Regions from separate parts of the Streptomyces sp. NPDC127177 genome, predicted to be linked through region 4. Evidence: riboswitches for the same ligand, from Rfam matches in the RefSeq annotation. Region 4 holds a riboswitch; each other region holds the start of a gene.
What was found. A riboswitch is a leader RNA that binds a small molecule or an ion and turns the genes downstream of it on or off. The one in region 4 is predicted to bind cyclic di-AMP.

Region 1 (7,415 bases), on a different contig from region 4:
ACCGGACTCCTCGGGCCAGTGGGACACGTCCGGCTGGTACGCGAACGGCCAGTGGGCAAGCACCGACACGGCGGGATACGACACCGGCGCCTACGACGCCACCGCCTGGAACACCGGCGCCACGCCCGAGCACACACAGCAAACCATGCAAACCCTGACGGGCTCGTACGGAACCGAACAGACGGCACAGCACCCGTACGAAACGTACGAGTTCAGCGTCCCGGAGCCCGATCCACGACCCGAGGCGCAGCCCGACCCGGGGGCCGAGGCGCAGCTCGATGCGGATCTCGACGCCCACGGCGGCCCCGAGGCCGGACCGGACGACTACGACATCCCCGCCGGCCACGACGCCGAGGACCATGACCACGCCACGCCCCGGGCCGACTCCCACCGCCCCACGGGCCGTCCGGCCTCCCGCGGTGGCGGCAGCCGCAGCCGCAGGCGTTCGCCCGCCAAGCGTTCCGCACTCCTCACCGTCGCCGTTCCGTCCGCCTGTGTGATGAGCGTGGCCGGTATCGCCGCCGCCTCCGTGGGCGGCATGGGCGGCGGCGAGGAGAAGAAGGACGACACCACGACGATGGCGGCCGCCGATCCCGGCTCGGTCAAGCCCGTCGCGGTCAACAACAAGCTGGACACCCAGCTCGCCAACCTCAGCGCGGACGCGGAGAACTTCGCCGACCGCGCCAGCCGCACCCAGGAGCGCATCGACCTGAAGGCGCGGCAGGCCGCAGACAAGAAGAAGCGCGCCGAGGAGGCCGCCCGCAAGGAGGCCCTGCGGCCCAAGTACGTCATGCCGGTCAAGGAGCACGGCCTCAGCGCGTACTTCGGCCAGGCGGGCGTCAACTGGATGTCCGTGCACACGGGCATCGACTTCCCCGTCCAGTACGGCACCCCGGTGATGGCCGCGACCGACGGGACCGTCCGTACGCAGTACAACACCGCGTACGGGAACATGGCCATCGTCACGATGGCCGACGGCACCGAGACCTGGTACTGCCACCTCAGCAGCACCAGGATCCGCTCGGGCCCGGTCAAGGCCGGTGACGTCATCGCATACTCCGGGAGCTCCGGCAACTCGACCGGCCCGCACATGCACTTCGAGGTGCGGCCCGGCGGCGGCGCGGCCATCGACCCGCTGCCCTGGCTCCGCAGCCACGGCGTCGACCCGACCTGAGCCGGCGGCCGGCGCCGGCCGCCCCCGGCTACAGCTTCTGGACCGGCGCGTAGCGCAGCAGCAGCTTCTTCGGCCGCTCGTCCCCGAAGTCGACCGTGGCCTTCGCCTGGTCACCGACGCCCTCGACCGCCGTCACCGTGCCCAGACCGAACTGGTCGTGGGTGACCCGGTCGCCGACCACCAGCGTGATCGTCGGCTTGTCCGAGGTGCGCCGGGTCGCGAAGCCCGAGGGGCCGGAGCGTGAACGGGACGCCGAGAGCGACGAGGTGATGCCCGACGTCGGTCCCGCCGGGGCCGCCATCGGCCCCTTCCGCTTCCAGTCCAGGTGCTGCTCCGGGATCTCCTCCAGGAACCGCGACGGCGGGTTGTACGAGGGCTGGCCCCAGGCGCTGCGCATCGCGGCCCGGGTCAGATAGAGCCGCTCGCGGGCACGGGTGATGCCCACGTAGGCGAGCCGGCGTTCCTCCTCCAGCTCCTTCACCTGGCCCAGCGCCCGCATGTGCGGGAAGACGCCGTCCTCCATGCCGGTCAGGAAGACGACAGGGAATTCGAGGCCCTTCGCCGTGTGCAGCGTCATCAGCGTGACGACGCCGGAGCCGTCGGTGTCCTCGTCCGGGATCTGGTCGGAGTCGGCGACGAGCGCGACCCTCTCCAGGAACTCGGAGAGGGTGCCCGTGCCCTCGTCCTCACCGCGCTCCTGCTCGAATTCGAGGGCGACGGCGGCGAGCTCCTGGAGGTTCTCGATCCTGGTCTCGTCCTGCGGGTCCGTGGACGCCTGGAGTTCGGCGAGGTAGCCGGTCCGCTCCAGAACGGCCTCCAGCACCACCGCGGGGCCTGCGCCCGACTCGACGATCGTGCGCAGCTCCTCCATCAGCGTGTTGAACCGCTTGACGGCGTTGGCGGAGCGGGCGGCCATGCCGTAGGCCTCGTCGACGCGGCGCAGCGCCTGCGGGAAGGTGATCTTCTCGCGCAGCGACAGGGCGTCGATCATCGCCTCGGCCCGGTCGCCGATGCCGCGCTTGGGCACGTTCAGGATGCGGCGCAGCGGGACGGTGTCCTCGGGGTTGGCGAGGACGCGGAGGTAGGCCAGGACGTCCCGGACCTCCTTGCGCTCGTAGAAGCGCACCCCGCCGACGACCTTGTAGGGGAGGCCGACCCGGATGAAGATCTCCTCGAAGACACGGGACTGCGCGTTCGTCCGGTAGAAGATCGCGACGTCACCGGCCTTGGCGTCGCCCGCGTCGGTCAGCCGGTCGATCTCGTCGGCGACGAACTGCGCCTCGTCGTGCTCGGTGTCCGCGACGTAACCGGTGATGCGGGCGCCGGTGCCGGCGTTGGTCCACAGGTTCTTCGGGCGGCGGCTCTCGTTGCGCTCGATGACGGCGTTGGCGGCGGACAGGATCGTCTGCGTGGAGCGGTAGTTCTGCTCCAGCAGGATCGTGGTCGCGTTCGGGTAGTCCTCCTCGAACTGGAGGATGTTGCGGATGGTCGCGCCGCGGAAGGCGTAGATCGACTGGTCCGCGTCACCCACGACGCACAGCTCGGCGGGGGCGTCCTCGGGTCCGGCCGGGCCGACCAGCTCCCGTACGAGGGTGTACTGGGCGTGGTTGGTGTCCTGGTACTCGTCGACCAGGACGTGCCGGAAGCGGCGGCGGTAGTGCTCGGCGACGTCGGGGAAGGCCTGGAGCAGGTGGACCGTCGTCATGATGATGTCGTCGAAGTCCAGCGCGTTGGCCTCGCGCAGCCGGGACTGGTACATCGCGTAGGCCTGGGCGAGCGTCTTCTCGAAGCCGTCCGCGGCCTGGCCCGCGAAGGTCTCCTCGTCGATCAGCTCGTTCTTCAGGTTCGACACCTTCGCCGTGAACGACTTGGGCGGGAAGCGCTTCGGGTCGAGGTCGAGGTCGCGGCAGACCAGCGCCATCAGCCGCTTGGAGTCCGCGGCGTCGTAGATCGAGAACGAGGAGGTGAAACCGAGCTTCTTCGACTCGCGGCGCAGGATCCGTACGCACGCGCTGTGGAAGGTCATCACCCACATGGCGTTGGCACGGGGCCCGACGAGCTGCTCGACGCGCTCCTTCATCTCACCGGCGGCCTTGTTGGTGAAGGTGATCGCGAGGATCTGGCCGGGGTGCACCCCGCGCTCCGCCAGCAGATGGGCGATGCGGTGGGTCAGCACCCGGGTCTTGCCCGAACCGGCCCCGGCGACGATGAGCAGCGGGGAACCCGCGTGCACGACGGCGGCGCGCTGCTCGGTGTTCAGCCCGTCGAGCAGCGCGGCGGCGTCGATGACCGGGCGGTGCGCCCCGTCGCGGTAGTACGCGTCGCGGGGCGACGGAGGCCCGTCGAACACGCCCGAGAAGAGGTCCTCCGGCACCGCTTCGGGTGCGGAGTCCTCGGGGGGCGGCGGGGGCCCGTCCTCCGCTTGCTGGAGGCCGGCCAGGAAACTGTCGTCAAAGAGGCTGCTCATCGCTGTACGAGTCTAGGGCGCCCCACTGACACCCGGGGCCGCATGGGGAGAACGCGCACCGGCCGGGAACACGCACGGTGAGCCGCTTCCCACTCTGCGCAGGGTTCCCGGCCGCTCATCCCGCCGGGAGCGGGCAGGTTCCGCAAGGTCACGAAAATGTATCGGGCATATCGAACATCAACCTTCACAGCGACACCATGAGTTGGCTAGCGTGCTCGTTCGGGCGGCCCGTACCCCCGAGGCGAACCACGCCGAGCGGACGTCCACGCCGAATTCGGGCTGCCCGTGCGGGAGCCCGGAACCGGGGACCCACACGCATCACCGGGGTGAATCGGTCCGAACCTCCCACCAGGACCGTAGGGCAGCCTTCCGTTCCGCCCGAACCCGACAGCTAACCCGGTAGGCGGTCCACGGAAGGAGATGCCGGCCTTGGCCTCGCATCGCAAACCGCGCCCCCGGGTGCGCAGCACCACACCGGCCATCGGGTTCACGACGGCGGCACTCGCCTCGGTGACCCTGCTCTCCACGCAGAGCGCACTGGCGGCCCCGGCCCCGAAGCCCAGCATCGAGGACGTCCAGAAGAAGGTCGACGACCTCTACCGGCAAGCGGGCACCGCGACCCAGCACTACGACGAGGCCAAGGAAGCCACCGCCAAGCAGCGCACCAAGGTGGACACGCTGCTGGACGACATCGCCGAGCGCACCCAGAAGCTGAACGAGGCCAGGCGCACGCTCGGCAACTACGCCGCCGCCCAGTACCGCGACGGCGCGCTCGCACCGACGGCCACCTTCTTCCTGGCCAACGACCCGCAGTCGTTCTTCGACCAGACGCACCTCATGGACCGGATGGCCAGGAACCAGCAGCAGGCCGTCACGGACTTCCGTACGAAGCAGGTCGAGGCGTCCAAGAAGCGTGCCGAGGCGGTGACCGGCCTGGAGACGCTCACCGAGTCGCAGACCCGGCTGCGCACCAGCAAGCAGAACGTCCAGAACAAGCTGACCGAGGCCCGCACGCTGCTGTCGAAGCTGACCGCCGAGGAGAAGGCGCGCCTCGCGGAGCTGGAGCGGAAGAAGAAGGCGGAGGCCAAGCGCAAGGCGGCGGAGCTGGCCGAGAAGCAGGCCGCCGCGAAGGCGGAGGCCGACCGCAAGGCCAAGGAGGCCGGCGGCGGTACGGACACCGGTTCGGGCTCGGGCACCGGCTCGGGTTCGGACAGCAGCGCCACGACGAAGGCCGAGAAGGTCCTCGCGTTCGCCAGGGCCCAGATGGGCAAGCCGTACGTATGGGGGGCGACCGGCCCGTCGTCGTACGACTGCTCGGGGCTCACCCAGGCGGCCTGGAAGGCGGCGGGTGTCAGCATTCCGCGGACCACCTGGGACCAGGTGAACGTCGGCACCCGGATCGCGACGGCGGATCTGCAGCCCGGGGACCTGGTCTTCTTCTACGACGACATCAGCCACGTCGGCATCTACAAGGGCAACGGCATGATGATCCACGCGCCCAAGCCGGGGGCGAACGTGCGCGAGGAGTCGATCTACTACATGCCGATCTACGGCAGCGTGCGGCCGGGCTAGCGGCCGCCCGCACGGTCCCGGTCATCGCCGGGTCGGCGGCCACGAGTGGGCCGAGGACCGAGCCGGTGCGGAGGAGGCGCTGCGGCGGGAGGGCCGGCGGGTCGACCGGGACGCCGTGCCGTAACCGTCGGCGGCCGGTGATGTGTCACCGGTCGCCGACGACCGCTCAGGTCCAGAGCGTGGCGATGAAGATGTTGACGACCGTCAGTCCGCCCACCGCCGCGAAGAGGCCCTTCTCGGCCTTCTCCTCGTCCCGTTTGACGTAGACGATGCCGAGGATGACGACCAGGATCAGCAGCTTGATGCCGATCTTGACGTTGTTCACGGGGTGGTCGTCGGCCTGGTCGAGCCCGACCAGCGCGATACCGGTCACCAGCATGGTGAGCGCGCCGTGCAGCATCCCCGGCACGAACCGCGCCGTCCCCGCCCCCATCGCCTTCATCTGGGTGAGGAAACCACCCAGCAGGGCGGCGATCCCGATGATGTGCAGGGCGACGAAGACATCGATGAGTACACGCATGGTTCCGCACCCTAGTCCGGGCCATATCAGCCTCCGGAAGCCAGGTGAGACTTACTCGCCACTTGACTGATGAATGCACCAATTGCCTGACTCTGGTGCAATTTTTCCTGTCACTCGGCAACAACGCCCCGCCAAATTCGGGCAATAAGCGTCATTACGACTCCTGCCCGTGCCCCGGGTTTAGCGTCCCTACCCAGGTGACCGGCTTCACCGCCGCTCCGCACCCGGACGGCGCCTTCCGGTCACCCCGCCGTGAGATCCGGCGGCGGGCCGCTCCCCCTGTTGGCGACCCGCCGCCGGACCGGGGCGGGCCCGCCGGTAGACCCCGACGGGCAGTCGACAGGAAGGACCACCGCCCTCGTGGCCGCGCACCGGAAACCCAAGCAGCGCCTGTACACCGGCTCTGCTGCCCGCACCGCAGCGACCCTCGCCCTCGCCGGGGCCGCGACCGCTGCCGCGCTGCCGGGATCCGCGCAGGCCGACCCGACGCCCACCACCGCCCAGGTCAAGGCCGAGGTGGACCGGCTGTACCGGGAGGCGGAGGTCGCCACCGAGCAGTACAACGGCGCGAAGGTGAAGGCGGCCGACACCGCCGAGTCCATCGACGCGCTGCGCGACGAGGCCGCCCGCAGGACGGAGCGGCTCAACGCCTCGCGCGACGAACTGGGTTCCTACGCCGCCGCGCAGTACCGCTCGGGGGGCCTCGACCCGTCCGTGCAGCTGGCGCTCTCCTCGGACCCGGACCAGTACCTCCAGCGCGCCTCGTACGTCGAGCGGGCCGCCGACGGCCGGGCCACCGAGCTGCGTACCGTACGACGCCAGGTCGCCGAAGTGGCGCAGGTGCGGTCCGAGGCGGCAGGACAGCTGGCCGAACTCGCCACCCGCCAGGCCGACCTGAAGAAGCACAGGGCGACGGTCCGGTCCAAGCTCGCCGAGGCCCGCAAGCTGCTCGCCCGCCTCTCCCCCGCCGACCGCGCCGCCTACGACGCCTCGGACGGCGGCCGCGGCACGGGTCACGCCGACCGCGGCTCCCCGCGCGGCTCCGGCCGCGCGCCGAACGCCCGCGCGGCCGAGGCGGTCGCCTTCGCCTACGGGGCCCTCGGCAAGCCGTACGTCTGGGGCGCGACCGGCCCCTCGTCGTTCGACTGCTCCGGCCTGACCCAGGCGGCCTGGCGCTCCGCGGGCGTCTCGCTCCCCCGCACCACGTACACCCAGATCAACGCCGGCCGACGCGTCGGCAGGTCCGAACTCGCCCCGGGGGACCTGGTGTTCTTCTACTCGGGCGTCAGCCACGTCGGCCTGTACATCGGCAACGGCCGGATGATCCACGCCCCGCGTCCCGGCGCCCCGGTCCGTATCGCGCCGATCGACGAAATGCCCTTCGCCGGAGCGACCCGGGTGGCATAGGCTCCCGTCCTTCCGAACCACCGGACCGAGGGACACCCACACATGCCCATGGACGTCGAAGTCCAGACCCATGCCCGCACGCTGACGCTCCGCTCCCCGGACCACGTCCGGGTCGGTTCGTTCGTGATCCGCTACAACCCGAACTGGTCGCTGAAGTACGCCAATTACGCGATCCCCGACCAGGGCGCCGAGCCGACGCCCGGCGAACTCGACGCACTGATCGCGGCCTTCCGCGAGCTGGACCGGATGCCGCGCCTGGAGTATCTGCCCGGCTG
Region 2 (7,415 bases), on a different contig from region 4:
TTCGCGTGGGGCGCCTGCGCGGCGGCCCTGGTCGCGATCATCGCCAATTCCTTCGCGACGCAGTGGATCGCCACGGCCACCGCCGACCCGGGCGACGCGGACACCCTGGGCGCGACGGTCATAGCGCCCGTCGTCGAGGAGAGCGCCAAGGCAGCGGCCGTACTGCTGCTCTTCCTGTTCCGAAGACGGGACTTCAACGGAGTCGTCGACGGCGTGGTCGTCGCCGGTTTCGCCGCGACGGGCTTCGCCTTCACCGAGAACATCCTCTATCTGGGCAATGCCTTCGGCGAGGACCAGGAGATGGGGTCGGGGTTCGCCTCGGTGACCGTCGCGACGTTCTTCGTACGGGCGGTGATGTCGCCGTTCGCGCATCCGCTCTTCACCGTCATGACCGGCATCGGCTTCGGGATCGCGGCGAGCAGCGCACGCCACCAGCGGTTCCGCCGCATCGCGCTGCCACTGCTCGGCCTGGTCCTCGCGATGGGCATGCACGCCCTGTGGAACGGGTCGTCGACGTTCGGCCCGTACGGCTTCTACGTCGTGTACGGGGTGTTCATGATGCCCGCCTTCGGGCTGGTGACATGGCTGGCGATCTGGTCCCGTCAGCGCGGGCTGCGCACCCTGGCCGTGGAGCTGCCCGCCTATGCCGCGGCCGGCTGGCTCTCCCCAACCGAACCTCTCGCGCTGTCCTCGATGCGGGCCCGTGGCATGGCCAGGGACACGGCCCGCCGATGGCACGCGGCAGCGGCGAGCGGCGGCCCCTACGGTCACCCGGTCCACCACGCACCCCCGCACGGAGCCCAGGCCAAGGTCCAGGGCAAGGCGGCGGCCCGTACGGTCGCCGAGTACGAGTCGTTCGCGACGTCACTGGCCTTCCTCCGCCGCCAGGCCCGCCACGGCACGGCCGGCCCGGACCTGCGCGAACGCGAGCTGGAGCTGCTGCACCACCTGTGGCAGCGACGCGAGGTCGCCGGCCCCGCCCTGGCGTACGCGGCGCAGGCGACGGGCCGCCTGCGACCCCGGTTCGTACGCCCGGAGCAGCGGCCGTACCCGGGTTACGGGCCGTACGGCGCGTACCGGGGACCCGGCCCGAGCCAGGGATACGGCAGCCCCGCCCCGCACCCGGGCCCGTACGGGCAACCGCCGTACAGCCAACAGCCGTACCCCGCCCACCCGTACGGGCAGCAACAGCCACTTCCGTACGGGCAGCAGCCCTACGGCCAACCGCCGTACGGCCAGCAGCCCTAGGCCCTAGGCGGACGCCTCGGTGAGCTCGGCCAGGTCCTGGTCGGTCAGTCGCAGATCGGCGACGGCCACCAGCGCGGGAAGCTGCTCGACCGTGCGGGCGGAGGCGATCGGTGCGGCGACCGTCGGCCGGGAGGCCAGCCAGGCCAGTGCCACGGTGGCGATCTCCGCGTTCCGCTCCTGCGCCACCTTGTCGAGCGCGGCGAGAACCTTCTGGCCGCGCCCGGTCTCCAGGTGCTGGGCCGCACCACCGGCGCGGGCGCTGTCCACGGTCGTGCCGGGGCGGTACTTGCCGGTCAGGAACCCGGAGGCGAGGGCGGAATACGGGACGGCGGCGAGCCCGGCACCGGCGGCGGTGTCCTGGAGGGCTCCCTCGTAGGTGTCCCGGGAGACGAGGTTGTAGTGCGGCTGGAGCGCCACGTAGCGGGCCAGTCCCTCGCGCTCGGAGAAGTCGAGCGAGGCGCGCAGCCGCTCAGGGCTGATGTTGGAGGCGGCGATCTCGCGGACCTTGCCCTCCTTCACCAGTTGGTCGAGGGCGGTGATGATCTCCTCGACGGGGACGGTCTCGTCGTCGTGGTGGGTGTAGTACAGGTCGATGTAGTCCGTGCCGAGCCGGCGCAGCGACTCCTCGGCCCCGGCCTTGATGGTGGAGGCGGCGAGCCCCTTGAACGAGGGGTGGGAGCCGACCTTGGTGGCGAGGACGACGTCGGAACGGTTGCCCCGCGCGGCGAACCACTTGCCGAGGACGGTCTCGGACTCGCCGCCCTCGTTGCCGGGGATCCAGGAGGAGTACGTGTCGGCGGTGTCGACGAAGTTGCCGCCGGCCGCCGCGTACGCGTCGAGGACCGCGAAGGACTGCGCCTCGTCGGCGGTCCAGCCGAAGACGTTGCCGCCGAGGGAGAGCGGGAAGACCTGAAGGTCGGACGAACCGAGCTTGCGAAGAGAAGTCATGGGTGGAACAACCTGTCCCCCCGCTCCCGCTATTCCATGGCCACTACAGCTACAGATACAGCCGTAGCTACGGCTACGGCTACGGCTACGGCTACGGCTACGGCTACGGCTGGACCAACGACGGCAGCCTTGGGCAGCGGGCCGGTGACGGCGGGGGGACAGGCCGACAGCCCTGACGTCGGGGGGTGAGCGTCAGGACTGCCGGGGTTTCAGTGACCGGAGAGGCCGCAAGGGCCGGAAGGCAGGACAGGCCGGAGAGACCAGAGGCGGATCAATCAACGCAGGCCAACCGGCCGGGAATCCCCGGCTCCGGTGCGTGGACCGTGCGGGGGCCTCAGACCGTCAGGCCCCGTGCGCGCAGCCATGCCATCGGGTCGATCCCGGTGCCGTCCGGGGTGTGGACCTCGAGGTGGAGGTGCGGGCCGGTCACGTTGCCGGTCGCGCCGACGCGTCCGATGGTGTCCCCGGTCGTGACCTTCTGGCCGACACCGACACCGATCGAGGACTGGTGGCAGAACCACAGCTCCGTACCGTCGTCGAGCTCCAGGACCGTGCGGTAGCCGTACGCGCCCGACCAGCCGGCCGACTTGATGGTGCCGCTGTGGATGGCCTTGATCGGGGTGCCGGTCGGGGCCGCGAAGTCGAGGCCCGTGTGGTAGCCGGAGGACCACATCGAACCGGCCTCGCCGAACGTCGAGGTGATCGTGTACGAGGAGGTGGGGATGGCGTAGCTGGCGGCGAGCTTGGCCAGTCGCACCGCCTCCGCCTTCTTCTTCGCCTCCTCGGCCGCCTTCTTCTTCTCGGCGGCGACCTTGGCCTCTGCGGCGTCCTGCTGCTTCTTCGCCTCGGCGGCCGCCTTCTCCGCGGCGGCTTTCTCCTCGGCCGCCTTGACCTCGGCGTCGGCGGAGTCCTGCTGCTGCTCGGCCTGCTGGAGGATGCGGGCGCGGAGCGCCTCACCGGCGTCCGTCGTGCCCTGCTCGGCCTCGGTGGTGGTGATGCCCGCGCTCGTCAGTGGAGCGGAGACGGTCTCGGTCCCGGTCTTCTCCGCCTCGGACTCACCGGAGAACAACGCGCCGACGCCCGGCAGGGACTTGGCCTCGGGAAGCTTGTCCGAGATGGAATCGGGCAGGGAGATGGAGACCGGCGGCTTGCTCTGCGCGGTGGCCATGCCGCCCGCGCCGACGGCCGCGATGACACCGACGCCCAGGACGGTGGAGCTACGGGCGAGACCGTTGCGCTGCTTGGCGACGCGGTGCTTGCCGCGGACGGGGCGGACGGAGTCCTCGGTGGGGTTCCATTCCTCCCACGCCTTGTCGGAGTCGGCCTCGCCGGTGCGGAAGCCGTCGCCGAACTCGCTGCCCCGATCGGTTCCGTAAGCCGTTCCGTACTCGGTTCCGTAATCGGTGCCGTAAGCGGCACCGGGCCCGGTTCCGAAGTCATTTCCGTGTTCGGGGACGAACCGGGAGGGTGCTTCGGGGGCAGGCTTGTTGGACGCCACTGGGGCGCACTCCTTTCCTTCCTTCTCGCCTACCGGGTTAGCTGACGGGTTCGGAGCAGGAAGGTCTCCTACGGGTCCCTCCGTCTCTCGACGAGACAGAGATGCCCGATTCACCCCATGTAGGTGGTTCCCCGGTTCCCTTGCGGAATTCGGCGCTCGCGCACGGTGCCGCCTCTGACGGCGGCTGGGACAACCGCGCTGCGTTATCGAACGTTAATAGACACCCGGGTCCGATTCCAAGCCGTTCCAACTGATCGTTCACGTCCTTGGCCTGGACTTTACGGGACACAACCGGGTGGAATCGGGCGAGTTGATCGTCCCTCAACCGTTATGCGCTTTCTGACGTTGCGTCAAATGTTATGCGGAGTGGCGCCCTACGGTTACGGACGGTGGCAGTGTGCGCGGCCTCTCTGGCACGCCGCCGCGCCGCGGCCCTTCCCCGTCATCCGGTGCCACCGCCCAGGCCCACGATCTTCACGGTCGTGCGCCGCTCCGGCTGCCCCTCGGCGGGCCGCACGACCGCGAGCAGCGCCATGTCGTCGGTCGTCACCCCACCGGTGTGCAGCCCTACGTCGTCGGTGATCGCGGACAGCAGCTCCTCGGGGCCGGGGAAGATCCGCCCGCGCAGCCGCTCGGCGGGGTCGTAGAAGACGCCTTCGGCGTTACGGGCCTCGGAGAGGCCGTCCGTATAGAGGAGCAGCGTCGACCCGGCGGGCAGCTCCCACTCGTCCGCGCGGTCCGGCCACACCCCCAGGTCCATCCCCAGGGGCAGTGCGGGCAGCGAGGGCCGCAGCACGTCCAGCGCCCCGTCCCTGTGCAGCAGCAGCGGCTCGGGGTGACCGCGGTTGACGATCCGCACCCGGGTCGCCTCCGGCGGGATCTCCGCGAGCGCGGCGGTGATGAACCCCTCGACCGCGTCGAGACCGCCGCGCCGGCTCGACTCCCGCGCCAGCGCCCGCTCCAGCCGCTGCGCCACACCCTCCAGCGAGCGCTCCTGCTCGGCCGCCTCGCGGAACGCGCCGATGACGACCGCCACGGCCTCGACCGCGTCCAGGCCCTTGCCCCGCACGTCCCCGACGACCAGCCGCACCCCGTACGGGGTGTCCGTGACCGAGAACAGGTCACCGCCGACGAACTCGTCCGCCTGCGCCGCCTCGTACCGCGCGGCCACGTGCAGCCCGCCGATCCGGTCGGACGGCGTCGGCAGCACCGCGCGCATGGCGGTCTCCGCGATGACCCGCGCGGAGGCCAGCTGCTCGTTGCTCCGCCGTACGACCCCGTTGATGAAGACCGCGAGGACGGAGACGGTGAGAACCGTGAGGAGCTCGATGTCCGGCACGACCTGGAGCAGGGTCCCCCTGTACAGCCGCAGCGCGGCGACGGACACCAGCGCGGCGATCGAGACCCGGACGGTGCCGGCCAGGGAGAAGAACGGTGCGGCGATCAGCGGGGCCGCGGCGAACAGGGGAACGGCGGTGAAGGTGGGCGGGGTGAAGAAGTCGAAGATCAACCCGCCGATGATCACCACACCGGGCAGCGCCCGGACGAACCGCCGGTTCCGGATCTCCTCGACGCGCCTCCCCCGCCGCTGCTCCCGCTTCCCCACCTTTGGTCTCCTGCCCGGTGCATCCACGGCCGCGGACGGTACCGCGCACCACTCCCAGAGTTCCCGGAGGGCGGTCGCGGGGCGACTCCTCGACGGCCAATGGGAGTACGCACGCGGTACGGGTCGTACCGGCCGGCGGGCCGACGGCCCGGCGAACGTACAAACGAATCAGGCCCGGCACGCTGTATGCGTACCAGGCCTGATTCTTCAGTAGCGGGGACAGGATTTGAACCTGCGACCTCTGGGTTATGAGCCCAGCGAGCTACCGAGCTGCTCCACCCCGCGTCGGTAAACACAACTCTACGGCATGTTCGAAGCACCCATGACCACTCCACGCGCCCGCCCCGCGCGCCGGCCATCCGCCCCCCGCCATCAACGGTCCCGGCGGCAGAGCGACTTACTCACCCACCGGCTCAAAGTGTGGAAACCGAGATGGTGTTACAGGGGACGCGTGTTCTGCCGCAAGGTATCTGGCACATCCCCCGGACGCGACGAGATGACCGCGGACGAGTCCCCGGCGTAACCCCGGCCCGCCCCTCGCCCGGTGGGCTCCGCCGGCAGCACCCGCGGAGCCCACCGGGCGAGGGGCGAAATGCGGTGGTATGAATTATTTTGTATCCACCCATTCGACGCGGCGCCCCGGAGTGGACGATGGACGACTACCCGTTGCTCAACCTGTTCTGGACCATGCTCTGGTTCTTCCTCTGGGTGATGTGGATGTTCCTGCTGTTCCGCGTCATCATGGACATCTTCCGCAGCCACGACCTGGGCGGAGGGGCCAAGGCCGGCTGGCTGATCCTGACCTTGGTGCTGCCGTATCTGGGTGTCCTGATCTATGTGCTCGCCCGCGGCAGGTCCATGGGGGCGCGCGACGCGAAGGACGCCAAGGACCGGGACGCGGCCTTCAAGGCGTACGTGAGGGACGCGGCGGGCACCGATTCGGCGGGCGGCTCGACGCGGAGCACCCACGTCGAGGACCTGACACGGCTCGCCGACCTCAAGGACAAGGGCGCGCTCACGGACGACGAGTACCAGCGGGCGAAGACGAAGCTTCTCGTCTGACGGCCGCGGGGTCCTCTCCGGACCGCACCTTCTTCTGATGACGCGGAGCCGTTTCAGACCGCCCGCCCCTCTTCTGACGACGCGGAGCCGTTTCAGACCGCCCGCCCCGGACCCCGCACAGCCGACTCCCACTCGTCCCGCGCGGGACCCTCGTATCCGGGTGTGAAACCGGGGTGGTCCGCCAGCCAGCGCGCGAGCCGGGCACGGACCTCATCGGTGCCGTACGCCTGGTCGGCGGGCAGCTGGAGATGACGGATCCTGGCCCGCGCCCGCATGACGACCGGGTCGTCCCAGGAGCAGGCGGACAGGGCGGCCTGCTCGATGTCCGCCGCACTGGGCGGCCGCGACGGCGCAGGCCGTGCGGGGTTCCTGAGTCTGGCCTCGTTGGCTCGGTCCATGGCGACCTGGATGTCGAACCAGGGGCGCAGCGTGCGCTCGGTCCAGCGGTGGTAGTCGGTGGCGAACGATTCCGGGTCGTCCTCGGCGGTGCCGGCCCGCCGGGCCACCCACTGCGCGGCCTGGAGAGTCAGGGCGACCCCTTGTCCCATCGTGGGATTGGTGTGTGCGACCGCGTCCCCGATGCCGACCAGCCCGGTGACCACGGGCCCGGCTTCGTCAGCGAGGCCGGTCCAGCGGTTGTCGAGGCCGCCCATCGCGAGGACGCCGGAGACCGGTTCGGGCCGCAGGGCCAGCCAGGCGGCCACCGCGGGGAACGTCCGGGCGACCCGTTCGAAGACCTCGGGATCCCGCAGCGCTCCCCGGGTGGGGTCGGCGGAGGAGACGATCAGGGACACGGCGAAGATGCCGTTGTCCGACGGGAACACCCCGCCCACCGCGAAGGCCGCCACCGAGCCGGCCTTGACCCGGCCGGGGTTCCGCGGCCCGTCCGGGCGCAGCCGGTACCAGCGGCAGACGTACGAGATCCCGATGCGGTGGTTCTCCACGACCGGGGCCCGGCAGCCCGCCCCGGACAGCCAGCCCGCCCCGGACAGCCAGGCCGCCACCGGGGAGCGTCGCCCACCGGCGTCGACGACCAGATCCGCGTCGTGCCGC
Region 3 (7,415 bases), on a different contig from region 4:
TCATGTACCTGGAGCACAACGCACCCGACCGGCCCATCCAGCTCTACATCAACTCCCCCGGCGGCTCGTTCGGAGCCATGACGGCGGTGTACGACACGATGGCCTACCTCACCTGCGAGGTGGAGACCTTCTGCCTCGGCCAGGCCGGGGCCGGGGCGGCCGTACTGCTGGCCGCGGGCTCTCCCGGCCGGCGCCACGCACTGCCCGGCGCGCGGGTGGTGATGCAGCAGCCCGAGCTTCCCGAACCGGTCCAGGGGCAGCCGTCCGACCTGGAGATCGAGGCCGGGGAACTGGCCCGGATGCGCGAGACGCTGACCGCTCTGCTGGCCCGTCACACCGGCCGCTCCACCGAGCAGATCACCGCCGACACCGAACGCGACCTGATCCTCGACGCCGAAGGGGCCAAGGCCTACGGGCTGGTCGACCACATCGTGCAGAACCGCGGGCCCGCCACGCCGCCGCCCACCGTGCGGTGAACCCACGATGCAGCCACCGGAGTTCCCGCCGCTGCCCGCCCTGACGCGCGCCGAGGGCGAGTTCATCGACCGCTATCTGGAAGTCATCGACCAGCTGGGCCGGATCAACCCGGCCCGCGCCGACGACACCTACGGAGCCCTGCGCGCCGCACAGGCGCTCGCCTCGCACGCGGCGGCCCTGCGGGACGCACTCGCGCTCATGCACGAGCGGGGTGAAGGACGGATCCACTCCGCCACGTTGACGCGGGCTCTGCGGGTGCTGGACGGGGAACGGCGAGCCGGACGGGTCACCGTGCCACCGGCCCCGACGAGTTGATCAACTCCCTTGAGCCGACACGCCCGACGCGTGGACCGAAATCCCTCGCTCGTTCGGCGTAGGTGTTCCCTCGCGCGAGGGACAGCTCAACTTGCGCTTTCGCGATGGGCGATGGATGAGATCTCCCGTTCCGTCGCTGGTACAGCACCGTCCGGGGAGGGCGGCCCCCTCCCCGAAAGCCCCCTTCCCACCCGAACAGATCAATCGTGACGAGCCTCACATATCGTCGTTTCACCTCGGAAATCCGACGTTCGGTGAGTCAAGATCCCTGGGACGACAAGCCCCCGCCACCGCGGCGGGGCGGTCCGGGCGGACGCCGAGTCCTGCCGCTGTCCGGATGCCTGGTCGACAGAAGTGGATCGGCAGGAGTGGAGGACCCGAGCACAACGGGCCGACCGGATCTCCGGTAGTCCCTCGGGGTGAAGCCGCCGTGTGCGGCCGGGCAACTTCGCCAGCCCGAACCCGACAGGTCATCCTTCACAGGCGGCTGACGAAGGGTTGCGCATGACTGCGCAGGTTCATGTCCCGTCTCTGCTCGCCCGAGCCACTACGGCCTCGGCTCTGACTCTCGCCGCCGTCGGCGGCACGTTGTTCGTCCCCGGCGCCATGACCGACGCCCAGGCCGCGACTCATTCGATGAAGGCGCTCAACGTCGCCGCTTCGAAGAAGGGGTCGCCGTACCGCTGGGGCGCCAGCGGCCCCAGCCGCTTCGACTGTTCGGGTCTGACGCTCTACTCGTTCAAGAAGGCGGGCAAGAGCCTGCCCCGGACGGCCCAGCAGCAGTACAACAAGACCCGCCACATCGCGGCCTCCAAGCGCCGGCAGGGCGATCTCGTCTTCTTCCACTCCGGCAGCGGCGTCTACCACGTGGGCATCTACGCGGGCAGCGGGAAGATCTGGCACTCACCGAAGACCGGCGCGGTGGTCCGGCTGGAGAAGATCTGGACGAAGAGCGTCTACTACGGGCGGGTCAGCTGACGGCTCCGTCCCGCCGCGGGGCAGCGGCCCCTGGTCAGTGCAGCAGGGTGCCGGTCACCAGTACCAGCCCCAGCGCGGTGAGTGCCGCGCCGCTGCCGCCCTCGATGGCCCGGGCGGTGCGCGGCCGGCGCAGCCACCGGCCCAGGCGGTCCACCAGGAGCGCCACGGCCGGGAACCAGATCAGCGCCAGCAGGACGACGATCGCGGCGAGCAGGAGCGTCCTGGGCAGCGGGGCGGCTCCGGCGGGGACGAACTGTGGAAGCAGGCTGAGGAAGAGCACCGGCGCCTTGGGGTTCAGTGCGTTGGTCAGGAAGCCCTGGCGCAGCGCCCGCAGGTTCCCGTTCGCGGCCCGTTTGCCGTCGTCCTGGTCCGGCGCGGCTTCGGCGCGCCCCTCGCCGGGGCGGCGCCGGGCGGCGCGCAGTGCGCTGATGCCGAGGTAGAGCACGTACGCGCCACCGAGGAGCTGGACCGTACGGAACAGCACCGGCACCGCCACCAGCACGGCGGCCAGTCCGGCGACGGCGAGCGCGGTGTGGACGAGCAGTCCCCCGGCGACGCCGAAGGCCGTCGCCACCCCCGCCGACCGCGAGGCGAGAGCGTTGCGTACGACGACGGTGAAATCTGCTCCGGGCAGCGCGACCATGGCGGCGGCGACCCCGAGGAAGGCGGTGAGCTGGGCATCCATGACTCCACCCTGGACCCCAACAGCCTTTAGCATGTACTTGCAATCTTATGGGTCTGCCAAAAGGGATGCTTAATGTACGACCCGACGCGGCTCGCCGCGCTGGTGGCGGTCGCCGAGGCCGGTTCGATCACCCGGGCCGCCGCCCGCCTGGGCTACACCGCGCCCGCCCTCTCCCAGCAGCTCGCCAAGCTGGAGCGGGAGGCCGGTGCCGCACTGCTGGTCCGGCACCACCGGGGCGCCCGGCTCACCGCTGCGGGCGAGTTGCTCGCAGGCCGGGCCCGTCGGGTCCTCGACGAGATGGACCAGGCCCGGCACGAGCTGGCGCGTCTGGCCGGCCTCTCCGGCGGACGGCTGCGGGTCGGCACCTTCACCACGGCGGGCATCCATCTGCTGCCTCCCGTGCTGAGTGCCTTCCGCCGGGCCCATCCGGATGTGGAACTGGTGGTCACCGAGTACGAGCCGCCGGGCGGGGTGGCGGCGGTTCTGGCGGGCGAGGTCGATCTCGCCCTGACCCACGCCTACGAGCCGGCCACCGCGACGCCGCTGCCCTCGGGGCTCAGCGCCGAACCCCTGCTGGTCGAGGAGCTGGTGCTGATCACCGCCGTCGGACAGGTCCTGGCCGACGGCAGCGGACGGCTTCCCGTGACGGACCTCGCGGGCCGGCCGCTGATCAGCAGCGCACCCACCCATCCGCCGCGGCGCGGGGTGGAGAGCGCGCTGGCGGAGGCGGGGGCGCTGCCCGCGGTGGTCTGCGAGTCGCCCGGCTATGCGCTGGTGTGCGCACTGGTCAGCGCGGGCATCGGGATCGCGGTGGTGCCCGAGATGGTCGCCGCGATGTCTCCGACCCCGCTGTCCGTGCGCAGGCTGGAGCCTGCCGCGTTCCGCCGGACGATCTCGGTGGTGCACCGAGGTGACCGGTCGAGTGCCGCGGCGGCGACGTTGCGCGCCCTGCTGCGCAGCGGCTTCGGGCGGGCCGCCGCGACGCAGTGAGCCGGACGGACGGCACCGGGGCGGGTCCGGGGCGCAGGGTCGGGGGCGGGTCCGGGCGCAGGATCCGGGGCGGGTCCGGGGCGCAGGATCCGGGGCCCGCTCACATCTGTACGGGGACGTTCCAGGGGAGGGTGATCCAGACGGTCTTGCCGCCGTCGGGGGTGGGTGTGACGGCCAGTCGGCCGCCGTACTCCTTGGCCAGCGAGCGGATGATCACCATGCCGCGCCCGTTGTCCTGCTGGACGGCGGCGGGCAGCCGCTGGGGCCAGCGCGGGTGACTGTCCGTCACCCCGAGGTGGAGCTCTTCGTCGCGCTCCAGCCGGAGGTCCACGGTGAAGGTGGGCGACTGTCCGAAGGTGTGCTGGACGGCGTTGGTGGCGAGTTCCGAAATGATGAGACGGATCGTATCGGCGGCCTCGGCCCCGTCGGGAAGCCCCCATTCAGCCAGTACCCGGGCCACGTATCTCCGTGCCGCGGAGACCGAGACCGGCTCGCTCGGCAGCGTGACGCTCGCCTCTTGATGGTCCGCCATGGCCGGCCGCCCCTTTCCCACCCGGTACCGACCCGCGATCGGTTACCGCTGCGCTTCGCGCCAGATTGCCATTGATGCTGCCCTCTGTGACGACGATCCACCAAGATATGCATATATCTGTCGCTCAAAGCGGTGAACTCTTCCCTGGATGCCGTGCGGGAGCGACACACTGTCCGCTCGGCAGGGAGTGGGAGGGAGGCACCACATGCAGCACGGCCCTGCGGTGCGACGCCGCAAGCTCGGGGAGGAGCTGCGAAGTCTGCGCCACACAACGGGACTCACCAGCCGGAATGCCGCACACCTGCTCGGCTGGCACCAGTCGAAGGTGAGCCGGATCGAGACCGGGGTCAGCGGGGTGCGGCCCGGAGACGTCACCCGGCTGCTGGACGTGTACGGCGTCGACGACCCGCAGCTGCGGGGGGTCCTGGAGGCACTCGCGGGTTCGGCGGGCGGTGGCGGCGCGGGCTGGTGGCACGCCTACCGGGGCCTCATCCCGCCCCAGTACCGCGACTTCATCAGCCTGGAGTCGCAGGCGCGTACCGCCCGCACGCTGGAGACGTCGGTTGTGCCGGGCCTGTTGCAGACCGCGGACTACGCGCGGGCGGTGACCCGGGCCTCCCTCGACGGGCTGCCGGCCGGCCAGTTGGACTCACTGGTGGAGGTGCGGCTCGCCCGCCAGGGAGTCCTGCGGAGCGATCCACCGCTGCGGCTGACCGCGGTGCTGGACGAGGCGGTGCTGCGGCGCGCGGTGGGCGGCCGCCGGGTGATGCGGGAGCAGTTGCGCCACCTGATCCGGCTGACCCAACTTCCGCATGTCGAACTCCAGTTGCTGCCGTTCTCGGTCGGCGGCTACGTCGGGCTCACCGGACCTTTCGTTATCTTCTCTTTTCCGAACACTTCTGATCTGGATGTGGTCGTTCTCGACCATTTGACGAGTAGCCTCTACCTGGAGCGGAAAGAAGACCTCGAGGCGTACAGCTCGGCCTTCCGCACACTGCAGGCGCACGCGCTGTCGCCGGAGCACTCGTTGGACCTGATCGCCGCGATCAACCGCGCCGGTCAGTAACTACGGACTGCCCGAGGGGGGCGTCATGTCGGATTGCCTCGTACAGCACGCGTTACGGTGGCGGCGCAGCAGCCGCAGCACGGGAATGAACAACTGCGTGGAGGCCGCTTCGTACGGCACCGGACGGCTGGCCGTTCGCGACTCCAAGGATGTTTCCAGGCCACCACTGCGCTTCTCGCACGCGGCCTGGACCTCGTTCGTCTGCGGCCTGGACCTCGGCCCGGCCGGCTGACGACTCCCGGACCGGCACGCCGTACGAGCCGCTCCGGGATTCCGGGGCGGTCCGCCGCATGATCAGCGCTTGAGTCCGGAGGCGCGGTCCGCCGCACGATCCGCTTCAGGCCTCGGGGGCGGTCCGCCGCACGATCCGCTTCAGGCCTCGGGGGCGGTCCGCCGCACGATCGCCACCGCTGTCGCGATCTGCTCGTCCGTCAGGTCGGCGCGCGCGGTCAGCCGCAGCCGGGAGACGCCGTCCGGTACCGAGGGCGGCCGGAAACAGCCGACCGCCATACCGGCCGTACGGCAGTCGGCCGCCCATCGGACCGCGGCGTCGGCCGAGGGCGCACGCACCGCCACCACGGCCGCATCGGGGCGTACGGCGGCCAGGCCGGCCTCGGCCAGCTGTTCGTACAGTGCGGTGGCGACCGCACGGGCCCTGGCCGCGCGTTCCGGTTCGCGGCGCAACAGCCGCAGACCGCCGAGTGCGGCCCCGGCGGCGGCCGGGGCGAGCCCGGTGTCGAAGATGAACGTGCGGGCGGTGTTGACCAGGTGGTCGATGACACGGGCGGGACCGAGGACCGCACCACCCTGGCTGCCCAGGGACTTGGAGAGGGTGAGCGTGCCGACGACGCCTTCGTCACCCGCGAGTCCGGCCGCCGCCAGCGCCCCGCGACCGCCGTGCCCGAGCACCCCCAGACCGTGCGCGTCGTCCACGAGCAGCGCGGCGCCCTCCGCGCGGCAGACCTCGGCGAGGGTGACCAGCGGCGCGGCGTCGCCGTCGACGGAGAAGACCGAGTCGGTGACCGCCAGCGCCCTGCCTCCGTGCGCTTGCAGGGTCTTGCGTACGGCCTCGGGGTCGGCGTGCGGCACGACGGCCGTCTCGGCCCGGGAGAGTCTGCAGCCGTCCACGATCGAGGCGTGGTTGCCCGCGTCCGACACGATCAGGGAGCCCCGACCGCTGAGGGCGGTGAGAGCGGCGAGGTTGGCCGCGTACCCGGAGGAAAGCACGAGGGCCGCCTCGAAACCGCAGAAATCGGCCAGTTCCCGTTCCAGCTCCGCATGCAGCGCGGTCGAGCCGGTGACCAGCCGGGACCCGGTGGCACCCGCACCCCAGCGGAGCGCCGCGTCGGCCGCTGCCGCGGTTACCTCCGGGTGCCTGGTCAGGCCGAGGTAGTCGTTGCTCGCGAGATCCAGCAGTTCCGTCTCGGCGGGCCGGGGCCGGAGCGTCCGGACGAGTCCAGCGTCCGCGCGACGGCGCGCCTCGTCGTCGATCCAGTCGAACGGGGCGAAGGGCATGGGCGGTCCCTTTTGTAGGCAACTCACAGACCTTAACCGGGAGCGAAGCCGGACAGGGTGTGGCCATGCACACACCCTCACGCCTCTCTGTTGTCCGGTTCTTCCTTGGCTCGGAGGCGTGCCGTGCGTCAGGATCGACGCCATGGATCTCCTGAACACGCTGGCGGACAAGGGGCTGCGGCGAGAGCTGCCGACCCGAGAAGAAGCGCTCGCCGTACTGGCGACCCCTGACGAGGATCTGCTCGATGTGGTGGCCGCGGCCGGAAAGGTACGCCGCCAGTGGTTCGGGCGGCGCGTGAAGCTGAACTACCTGGTCAATCTGAAGTCGGGGCTCTGCCCGGAGGACTGCTCGTACTGTTCGCAGCGGCTGGGCTCCAAGGCCGAGATCCTCAAGTACACCTGGCTGAAGCCCGACGAGGCGTCGAAGGCCGCCGCCGCCGGGGTGGCGGGCGGCGCCAAGCGCGTCTGTCTGGTGGCCAGCGGCCGCGGCCCGACCGACCGCGATGTCGACCGGGTTTCGCAGACCATCGAGGCGATCAAGGAACAGAACGAGGGCGTCGAGGTCTGTGCCTGCCTCGGTCTGCTCTCGGACGGGCAGGCCGGCCGGCTGCGGTCGGCGGGTGCCGACGCCTACAACCACAACCTCAACACGTCCGAGGGGACGTACGGGGAGATCACGACCACCCACACCTATGCGGACCGGGTGGAGACGGTGCACCAGGCGCAGGCCGCGGGGCTCTCCGCCTGCTCCGGGCTGATCGCCGGAATGGGTGAGAGCGACGTTGATCTCGTCGATGTGGTCTTCGCGCTGCGTGAACTGGACCCCGACTCGGTGCCCGTCAACTTCCTGATCCCGT
Region 4 (7,415 bases):
ACGGCCTCGACGGACTCCTCTCCTTCAACAACAAGCCGCTGCGCGCCGCGCTCTACCTCGGCCTGCTGCTGCTCTCCCTCGCCTTCGCCTACGCCGCCTGGATCGTCGGCGTCGCCCTGGTGAAGGGCGTCGACACCCCCGGATACGTCACGCTCCTCGTCGTGGTCACGGCACTCGCCGGGGTCCAGATGGTGATGGTCGGAGTGGTCGGGGAGTACGTCGGAAGGATCTACTACGAGGTGAAGCGCCGCCCGCACTACCTGGTCAAGGACACCAACACCCGGTCGCGCGGGACGGCACCGGAGCCGGAGACCCTGGAGCCCGTACGCCGATGACGGTCAAGACACAGGTGACGGTCGAGACGCACTCCACGGTCAAGGCGCAGATGGCCCGCTTCGCCCTCGTCGGCGTCGTGAACACCGGCACGTACTACGGCTGCTACCTCGTCCTGCTGCACCGGCTTCCCTACATAGCGGCACACGTGCTGGCCTTCGTCCTCAGCATGACCGGATCCTTCTTCCTCAACTCCTGGTTCACCTACCGCACCCGCCCGACCTGGCGGAAGTTCCTGCTCTTCCCGCTCACCAACGCCGCCAACTTCGTCATCACCACCGGCGGTGTCTACCTGCTGGTTGACCTGGCCGGACTCAGCAACCGCTACGCCCCGCTGATCGCGGCGGCCGCCGCGATCCCGATCACCTTCGTGGTCTCGCGCACGATCATGCTGCGGCCCGACACACCTCCCAAGACCTCCCTGCCGGTGCGCTGATCCGGCCTTCCGGGAGCCCACATCCCCAACTCCTTCCGAATCGTTGGTCGAATCAGTGGCCCGGATCAGCTCCACTGCCTAACATCGATCACCGCAAGGCCTTGTGCACCGCCGCACAATCTCCTCGGGAGGCTCCTTTGCACCGCCGCCGTCGCACCGCGCTCACCGTCTCAGCCGCACTGCTCGTCGCAGCGCCGCTCCTCGCCGCCTGCGGCAACCAGGCCCACCCCGGCGCCGCCGCCGTCGTGGGCGGGAACCGGATCGCGGTGTCCACCGTGCAGGCCCAGGTGGCGGACGTGCGCGATGCGCAGGACAGCTCCGCCCAGCCCGCCCAGGGCGCCGACCGGTCCGGTCAGCTCGTCCGCGCCAAGCTGCACGGGATCATCCTGGACCGGGTCCTGGACCGCGCGTCGGCCGATGCCGGGGTGACCGTCAACCGCGCCGAGATCCAGCAGATGCGGCAGTCGGCCGTCACCCAGTACAAGGGGGAGAAGGGGCTGCGCGCCGCGGTGCTCCAGGAGCGCTGGATCTCCCCGGGCCAGATCGACGCCTTCCTGCGCGAGCAGATCCAGCTGACCAAGCTCTCCCAGGCGCTCGGTGCCGACCCCTCGACGCCGGCCGGTACGAAGATCCTCGGTGACGCGCTGACGAAGGCCTCCAAGGCGTTGAAGGTCGATGTCAACCCGCGCTACGGCAGCTGGGACAACAAGAAGATCCAGCTCGGTGACTACAAGGCCCCCTGGCTCAACCAGGTCACCAAGCCGGAGCAGTCCACCGCGGAGGCCGGGGCCTGAGCCCGCTCCGGCGGCCGGGTAGATTCGCAGCGTGAACGCTGAAGACCCCGGCCGCATCGTCCTGCTCACCGCCAGCCACCGGGTCGCGCCCGGACTGCTGTCCTGGCCCGCCTGGCAGACGCTGCACGCCGCCGACCTGGTGCTCTGCGCCGAGCCGGACCAGCCCCAGCTGCCCTACCTGCGCGAGGCGGGCATCACCGTCGAGACCGTCGTCCCCCACGCGCAGGAGCTCCTCGACACCTGCGCCGGGGGACGGACCGTGGTCGTGGTCAGCGGCGGCGAGGGCGAGCGGCCGCTGACCGACCAACTGGCCCGGCTGGCGGGTTCGGGCCGGGTGCAGATGCCGGACCTGGAGCTGCTGCCCGGTTCGTACGACCTGCCGGGCGCCCGCCTCCTGGACCTGGTGCAGGTCATGGACCGGATCCGCGTCGAGTGCCCCTGGACCTCGCAGAAGACCCACGAGGGCCTCGCCAAGTACGCCATCGAGGAGGCGTACGAACTGGTCGAGGCGATCGAGGACGGCAGCCGCACGGAACTGCGCGAGGAGCTCGGCGACGTACTGCTCCAGGTCGTCTTCCACGCACGCATCGCCGAGGAAGGCGTTCCGGGAAGCGGGGACGAGCCGTTCTCGGTGGACGACGTAGCCGCCACGCTCGTCGAGAAGCTGATCCACCGCCACCCGCACGTCTTCGGCGACGAGAGCGCCGAGACCCCCGAGGACGTCCACGCGCACTGGCTGCGCACCAAGGCGATCGAGAAGCAGCGCGACTCGGTCACCGACGGGGTACCGCTCGGCCAGCCCGCCCTGGCCCTCGCGTCGAAGCTCGCAGGCCGGGTCCGCACCGCCGGACTCGACGTACCGCTCCCCGAGGGCGACGACATCGGCTACCGGCTCCTCGCCCTGGCCGTACAGGCCCAGGAGGACGGCACCGACCCGGAGGCCGCCCTGCGGGCCGCGGGCCGCGCCTACCGGGACGCCATCAGGGCGGCGGAGGGCAACGGCTAGCCCGCCCCGCGGCGATGGGTGGCGCATCCGAGGGCAGCGGGCGGTGCGCCGGACGCCGACGGCTAACGTCGGGGGGTGAACGACAGCCCCGCCGACACCCCTCCCGCCACTCCCGGACCCGCCGCCGACGGCCCCGTACCGGCCTCCGGCGCACCCGCGGGCTGCCCCGCCCACGGAGCGGCCGCCGATGCCGTTCCGCCCGGCCCCGCGCCCGAACTCTTCACCTGGGAGTTCGCCACCGACCCGTACCCCGCCTACGCCTGGCTGCGCGAGCACAGCCCCGTGCACCGCACCACGCTGCCCAGCGGCGTCGAGGCCTGGCTCGTCACCCGTTACGCGGACGCCAGGCAGGCCCTGGCCGACAACAGGCTCTCCAAGAACCCGGCGCACCACGCCGGTCCGGCGCACGCCAAGGGCCGCACGGGCATTCCGGGTGAGCGCAAGGCGGAGCTGATGACGCATCTGCTGAACATCGACCCGCCCGACCACACCCGGCTGCGACGCCTGGTGTCGAAGGCGTTCACGCCCCGGCGCATCGCGGAGTTCACGCCGCGCGTGCAGGAGCTGACGGACCGCCTCATCGACTCCTTCGCCGAGAAGGGGACGGCCGACCTCATCCACGAGTTCGCCTTCCCGCTGCCCATCTACGCGATCTGCGACCTGCTCGGTGTCCCCCGCGAGGACCAGGACGACTTCCGGGACTGGGCGGGGATGATGATCCGGCACGGCGGCGGACCGCGCGGCGGGGTGGCCCGTTCCGTGAAGAAGATGCGCGGCTATCTCCTCGAACTGATCCACCGCAAGCGCGAGAACCCCGGGGACGACCTGATCTCGGGGCTGATCCGGGCGAGTGACGACGGCGAGCACCTCACGGAGAACGAGGCCGCCGCGATGGCCTTCATCCTCCTGTTCGCCGGCTTCGAGACGACGGTCAACCTGATCGGCAACGGCGTCCACACCCTGCTGAACCATCCGGAGCAGCGCGAGCGGCTCCAGCGGTCCCTGGCGGCGGGGGAGACGGATCTGCTGGCCACCGCCGTCGAGGAACTGCTCAGGTACGACGGTCCGGTGGAGCTCGCGACCTGGCGGTTCGCCACCGAGGCGCTGACGATCGGCGGGCAGCGGGTCGCCGAGGGGGACCCCGTGCTCGTGGTGCTGGCGGCGGCCGACCGGGACCCCGGGCGCTTCGACGGACCGGACACGTTGGACCTCGCCCGGCGTGACAACCAGCACCTCGGTTACGGGCACGGCATCCATTACTGTCTGGGAGCACCGCTCGCCCGCCTCGAGGGGCAGGCGGCGCTCGCCACGCTGCTGAAACGCCTTCCGGATCTGCGGCTTGCGGTGGAACCTGCCGATTTGCGCTGGCGTGGCGGGCTCATTATGCGCGGACTGCGCACACTTCCGGTGGAGTTCACTCCCGAACGGGTTTAAAAGGAAAGTGACACTCTGTCAACTCTGTGACTTTCACGTGATCTGCGCTGCATCGACTTGTGACACACGTTCGAGTCCCGCTAGGTTCACCGTTCGACTCACCAGTCACTCGTCAGTCACACGGAAGGCATTCCCATGGGCTCCGCGAACGGCAGACACCGTCGCCCTCGTCAGGCACCCGCGATCATCGTCGCCGCAGGTGTGACCGGCTCGGCCATCGCCATCCCCCTGCTCGGCGCGGCCGGCGCGCACGCCGCCGACGCCTCGACCTGGGACCGGGTCGCCGAGTGCGAGAGCGGTGGCATGTGGAGTGCCGACCTCGGCAACGGCTACTACGGCGGCCTGCAGTTCTCGCAGGAGGTCTGGAAGTCCTACGGCGGCGACTCGTACGCCCCCCGGGCGGACCTCGCCAGCCGCTCGCAGCAGATCGCCGTGGCGGAGAAGGTCCTGGACGACCAGGGCCCGAAGGCGTGGCCGAGCTGCGCCGTCGTCTCCGGCCTCGCCGAGGACGGGTCCCTGCCGGGCGTCGACCCGGGCAGCACGCCGTCCGCCGACCCGTCGGAGAGCGCGGACCCGGCGGAGAGTGCCGACCCGGCGAAGAGCGCGGAGCCGTCCGACGGGGCCTCCGAGGACGCGACGGACGCTCCCTCGGACGATGCCACCGACGACGCGGCAGGCAAGGAACGTACGTCGGACACCTCGAAGAGTCCGTCCGCCACGCCCTCGCCGTCCGGCTCGACCGACGCGAACGGCCCATCCGGCGACGCCTCGGACGGGTCAGGTGAGGGCTCGGAGACGGGTGGCAAGCACCGCGGCGCGCCGGCTCCCGACGAGAGCGGCGGCGAGCGGGACTCGGGGCGGCACGCCTCGCGGGGTGACGGTGACGCACGGGACAAGGACACACCGGCCGCTGACGGCACGTACACCGTCCGCGCCGGCGACAACCTCTGGGCGATCGCGCAGGCGCAGGAGCTGCCCGGCGGCTGGACGGAGCTGTACGAGGCCAACAAGGCGGAGGTCGGCTCCGACCCGGACCTCATCCTGCCTGGCCAGAGCCTGGACCTCGGCGTGAAGGCCGGATGAGAACAGCCCTGTGCGCGGTCTGATCAACAGCTGAAAACACCCTGAATCCGGGGTACTTAAGAGGCCTATGTCCCACTTTTGACTAAGTGAGACATGGGTCTCTTTGCGTGAACTGACGCATCTTGTCCGGGTGGTCCCTCCGCATCCGTTCCGACCTGCGCAAACATATGTTTTTCAGATGCAATTAAGGGCTGTTTATCCGGTATGTCTTTCTTTGATGTGGGGGTTGCGTGTGTTTACGGTCGGAACCGCTCGCACCGCGGGCCCCGTCGATCGTCACGCCGAATCCTGCCGTCGGTCGAAGGGAACAGACGCGTAAAGCGCCGTAGGCAGGAGCGGGGGACCCAGGTAAGCGCCGGGTCCGATCGTCGCAAGACGCATCGGGAACGGCTTGGGGTGAAGTCGTGCGCTAGGACGTGCGACCGGGCAACTCACTTGGCCCGAACCCGACAGCTCACCTCGTAGGCGTCGGTGAGGAGAAGTCTCGATGCTGCTCAACAGCAAGGGCAACAAGCACCGCCGCCCGTCCAAGGCCGTCCGTATCGCCACGCTCGCCGGTGTCACCGGTGCCGCCATCGCCGTGCCGCTCATGGGTGCGACCGGCGCCTCCGCCGCCTCCGTCTCCACGTGGGACGCCGTCGCCCAGTGCGAGTCCGGCGGCAACTGGTCCATCAACACCGGCAACGGCTACTACGGCGGTCTGCAGTTCTCGCAGTCCAGCTGGGCCGCCGCCGGTGGTACGCAGTACGCGGCCCGTGCCGACCTCGCCACCAAGTCCCAGCAGATCGCCGTCGCCGAGAAGCTCCTCGACATGCAGGGACCGGGCGCCTGGTCCTGCGCCGGTGCCGGCAACCTGAGCAACGACGGTGTCGACCCGGGCGTCGACACCGGCTCCGGCAAGACCGAGACCGCTCCCGAGCAGGGCTCGGCTCCGGCCAAGCAGGCCGAGCCGAAGAAGGCCGAGCGCAGCGAGGCCCCCTCCACCAACCGCTCGGACCGCTCGACCGCCCCCGAGGCGAAGAAGACCGTCACCACCCCGACCGGCGAGAAGGTCAAGAAGGGTGACGGCGAGTACAAGGTCGTCGCGGGTGACACCCTGAGCGAGATCGCGGCCGACCACAAGGTCAAGGGCGGCTGGGAGCAGCTGTTCAAGCTGAACAAGGACATCGTCGAGGACGCCGACATGATCTTCCCGGGTCAGCAGCTGCACCTGGCGAAGTAGTCCAGAACCCCGCTCCTTCGCGGAGCGGTCGGCACTCTCCTCGCCGAGCGCCCCGGTCCGGCCGCATCTTCCCCCCGTGCGTGCCGGGCCGGGGTCCGCGCGTTTCTGTGTTGATTGTTCAACTGTTGTAGTTACCGGCCAGTAAATTTCTGGCCGTATGCCCCTTAATGCCTGCCCTTGGGTCCTTTTTCGTCCCAGGGGACGGGCGCCCGGCCGACTGAGACGGCCGGGCCGGTTAGGCTCTTGTCGCAAGGCCAAAGTGACCCTGCACAACCAGCGTCATATCCCAGAAGGAGATGCCTCGTGCCGTCCATCGACGTCGTCGTAGCCCGGGAAATCCTCGACTCCCGGGGCAACCCCACGGTCGAGGTCGAGGTTGGCCTCGACGACGGCAGCACCGGCCGTGCTGCCGTCCCGTCCGGAGCCTCCACCGGTGCGTTCGAGGCCATTGAGCTTCGCGACGGTGACCCCAACCGCTACCACGGCAAGGGTGTCGAGAAGGCAGTCCTCGCCGTCATCGAGCAGATCGGCCCGGAGCTCGTCGGCTACGACGCGACCGAGCAGCGGCTGATCGACCAGGCGATGTTCGACCTGGACGCCACCGAGAACAAGGGCTCGCTCGGCGCCAACGCCATCCTCGGCGTCTCGCTCGCCGTCGCCCACGCCGCGTCCGAGGCCTCGGACCTGCCGCTGTTCCGCTACCTCGGTGGCCCGAACGCGCACCTGCTGCCCGTCCCGATGATGAACATCCTCAACGGTGGGTCGCACGCCGACTCCAACGTGGACATCCAGGAGTTCATGATCGCCCCGATCGGCGCGGAGTCCTTCTCCGAGGCCCTGCGCTGGGGCGCTGAGGTCTACCACACGCTGAAGAAGGTCCTGAAGACCAAGGGCCTGTCCACCGGTCTCGGTGACGAGGGCGGCTTCGCGCCGAACCTGGAGTCCAACCGCGCCGCCCTCGACCTCATCGTCGAGGCCATCAAGGAGGCCGGCTACGCCCCGGGCAAGGACATCGCGCTCGCGCTCGACGTCGCCGCCTCGGAGTTCTACAAGGACGGCACGTACGAGTTCGAGGGCAAGTCCCGCTCGGCCGCCGAGATGACCGAG

Region 1: linked by a shared signal. The riboswitch ahead of ACFVJX_RS27705 (NlpC/P60 family protein) and the one ahead of ACFVJX_RS14415 (transglycosylase family protein) in region 4 are both predicted to bind cyclic di-AMP.
Region 2: linked by a shared signal. The riboswitch ahead of ACFVJX_RS16720 (M23 family metallopeptidase) and the one ahead of ACFVJX_RS14415 (transglycosylase family protein) in region 4 are both predicted to bind cyclic di-AMP.
Region 3: linked by a shared signal. The riboswitch ahead of ACFVJX_RS24025 (C40 family peptidase) and the one ahead of ACFVJX_RS14415 (transglycosylase family protein) in region 4 are both predicted to bind cyclic di-AMP.

What each region holds. Positions count from the first base shown of each region.
Region 1 covers NZ_JBHXUW010000053.1:26,960-34,374, reverse strand. The annotation lists gene ACFVJX_RS27715 (peptidoglycan DD-metalloendopeptidase family protein) at 1-1,174, shown strand, start outside; gene pcrA (DNA helicase PcrA) at 1,203-3,641, opposite strand; cyclic di-AMP (ydaO/yuaA leader) riboswitch at 3,898-4,063, shown strand; gene ACFVJX_RS27705 (NlpC/P60 family protein) at 4,062-5,213, shown strand; gene ACFVJX_RS27700 (hypothetical protein) at 5,380-5,733, opposite strand; gene ACFVJX_RS27695 (NlpC/P60 family protein) at 6,094-7,140, shown strand; gene ACFVJX_RS27690 (GNAT family N-acetyltransferase) at 7,183-7,415, shown strand, end outside.
Region 2 covers NZ_JBHXUW010000023.1:82,694-90,108, reverse strand. The annotation lists gene ACFVJX_RS16735 (PrsW family glutamic-type intramembrane protease) at 1-1,248, shown strand, start outside; gene ACFVJX_RS16730 (aldo/keto reductase) at 1,252-2,196, opposite strand; gene ACFVJX_RS16725 (hypothetical protein) at 2,199-2,372, shown strand; gene ACFVJX_RS16720 (M23 family metallopeptidase) at 2,531-3,694, opposite strand; cyclic di-AMP (ydaO/yuaA leader) riboswitch at 3,706-3,859, opposite strand; gene ACFVJX_RS16715 (PP2C family protein-serine/threonine phosphatase) at 4,137-5,300, opposite strand; tRNA gene ACFVJX_RS16710 (tRNA-Met) at 5,512-5,585, opposite strand; gene ACFVJX_RS16705 (SHOCT domain-containing protein) at 5,952-6,362, shown strand; gene ACFVJX_RS16700 (NAD(P)/FAD-dependent oxidoreductase) at 6,455-7,415, opposite strand, start outside.
Region 3 covers NZ_JBHXUW010000040.1:50,378-57,792, reverse strand. The annotation lists gene ACFVJX_RS24035 (ATP-dependent Clp protease proteolytic subunit) at 1-476, shown strand, start outside; gene ACFVJX_RS24030 (hypothetical protein) at 484-792, shown strand; cyclic di-AMP (ydaO/yuaA leader) riboswitch at 1,121-1,293, shown strand; gene ACFVJX_RS24025 (C40 family peptidase) at 1,297-1,770, shown strand; gene ACFVJX_RS24020 (LysE family translocator) at 1,805-2,455, opposite strand; gene ACFVJX_RS24015 (LysR family transcriptional regulator) at 2,528-3,445, shown strand; gene ACFVJX_RS24010 (ATP-binding protein) at 3,546-3,977, opposite strand; gene ACFVJX_RS24005 (helix-turn-helix domain-containing protein) at 4,183-5,043, shown strand; gene ACFVJX_RS24000 (DUF397 domain-containing protein) at 5,069-5,275, shown strand; gene ACFVJX_RS23995 (8-amino-7-oxononanoate synthase) at 5,416-6,558, opposite strand; gene bioB (biotin synthase BioB) at 6,701-7,415, shown strand, end outside.
Region 4 covers NZ_JBHXUW010000019.1:58,840-66,254, forward strand. The annotation lists gene ACFVJX_RS14385 (glycosyltransferase family 2 protein) at 1-335, shown strand, start outside; gene ACFVJX_RS14390 (GtrA family protein) at 332-769, shown strand; gene ACFVJX_RS14395 (SurA N-terminal domain-containing protein) at 907-1,563, shown strand; gene ACFVJX_RS14400 (nucleoside triphosphate pyrophosphohydrolase) at 1,595-2,569, shown strand; gene ACFVJX_RS14405 (cytochrome P450) at 2,645-4,003, shown strand; gene ACFVJX_RS14410 (transglycosylase family protein) at 4,139-5,086, shown strand; cyclic di-AMP (ydaO/yuaA leader) riboswitch at 5,398-5,569, shown strand; gene ACFVJX_RS14415 (transglycosylase family protein) at 5,574-6,308, shown strand; gene eno (phosphopyruvate hydratase) at 6,612-7,415, shown strand, end outside.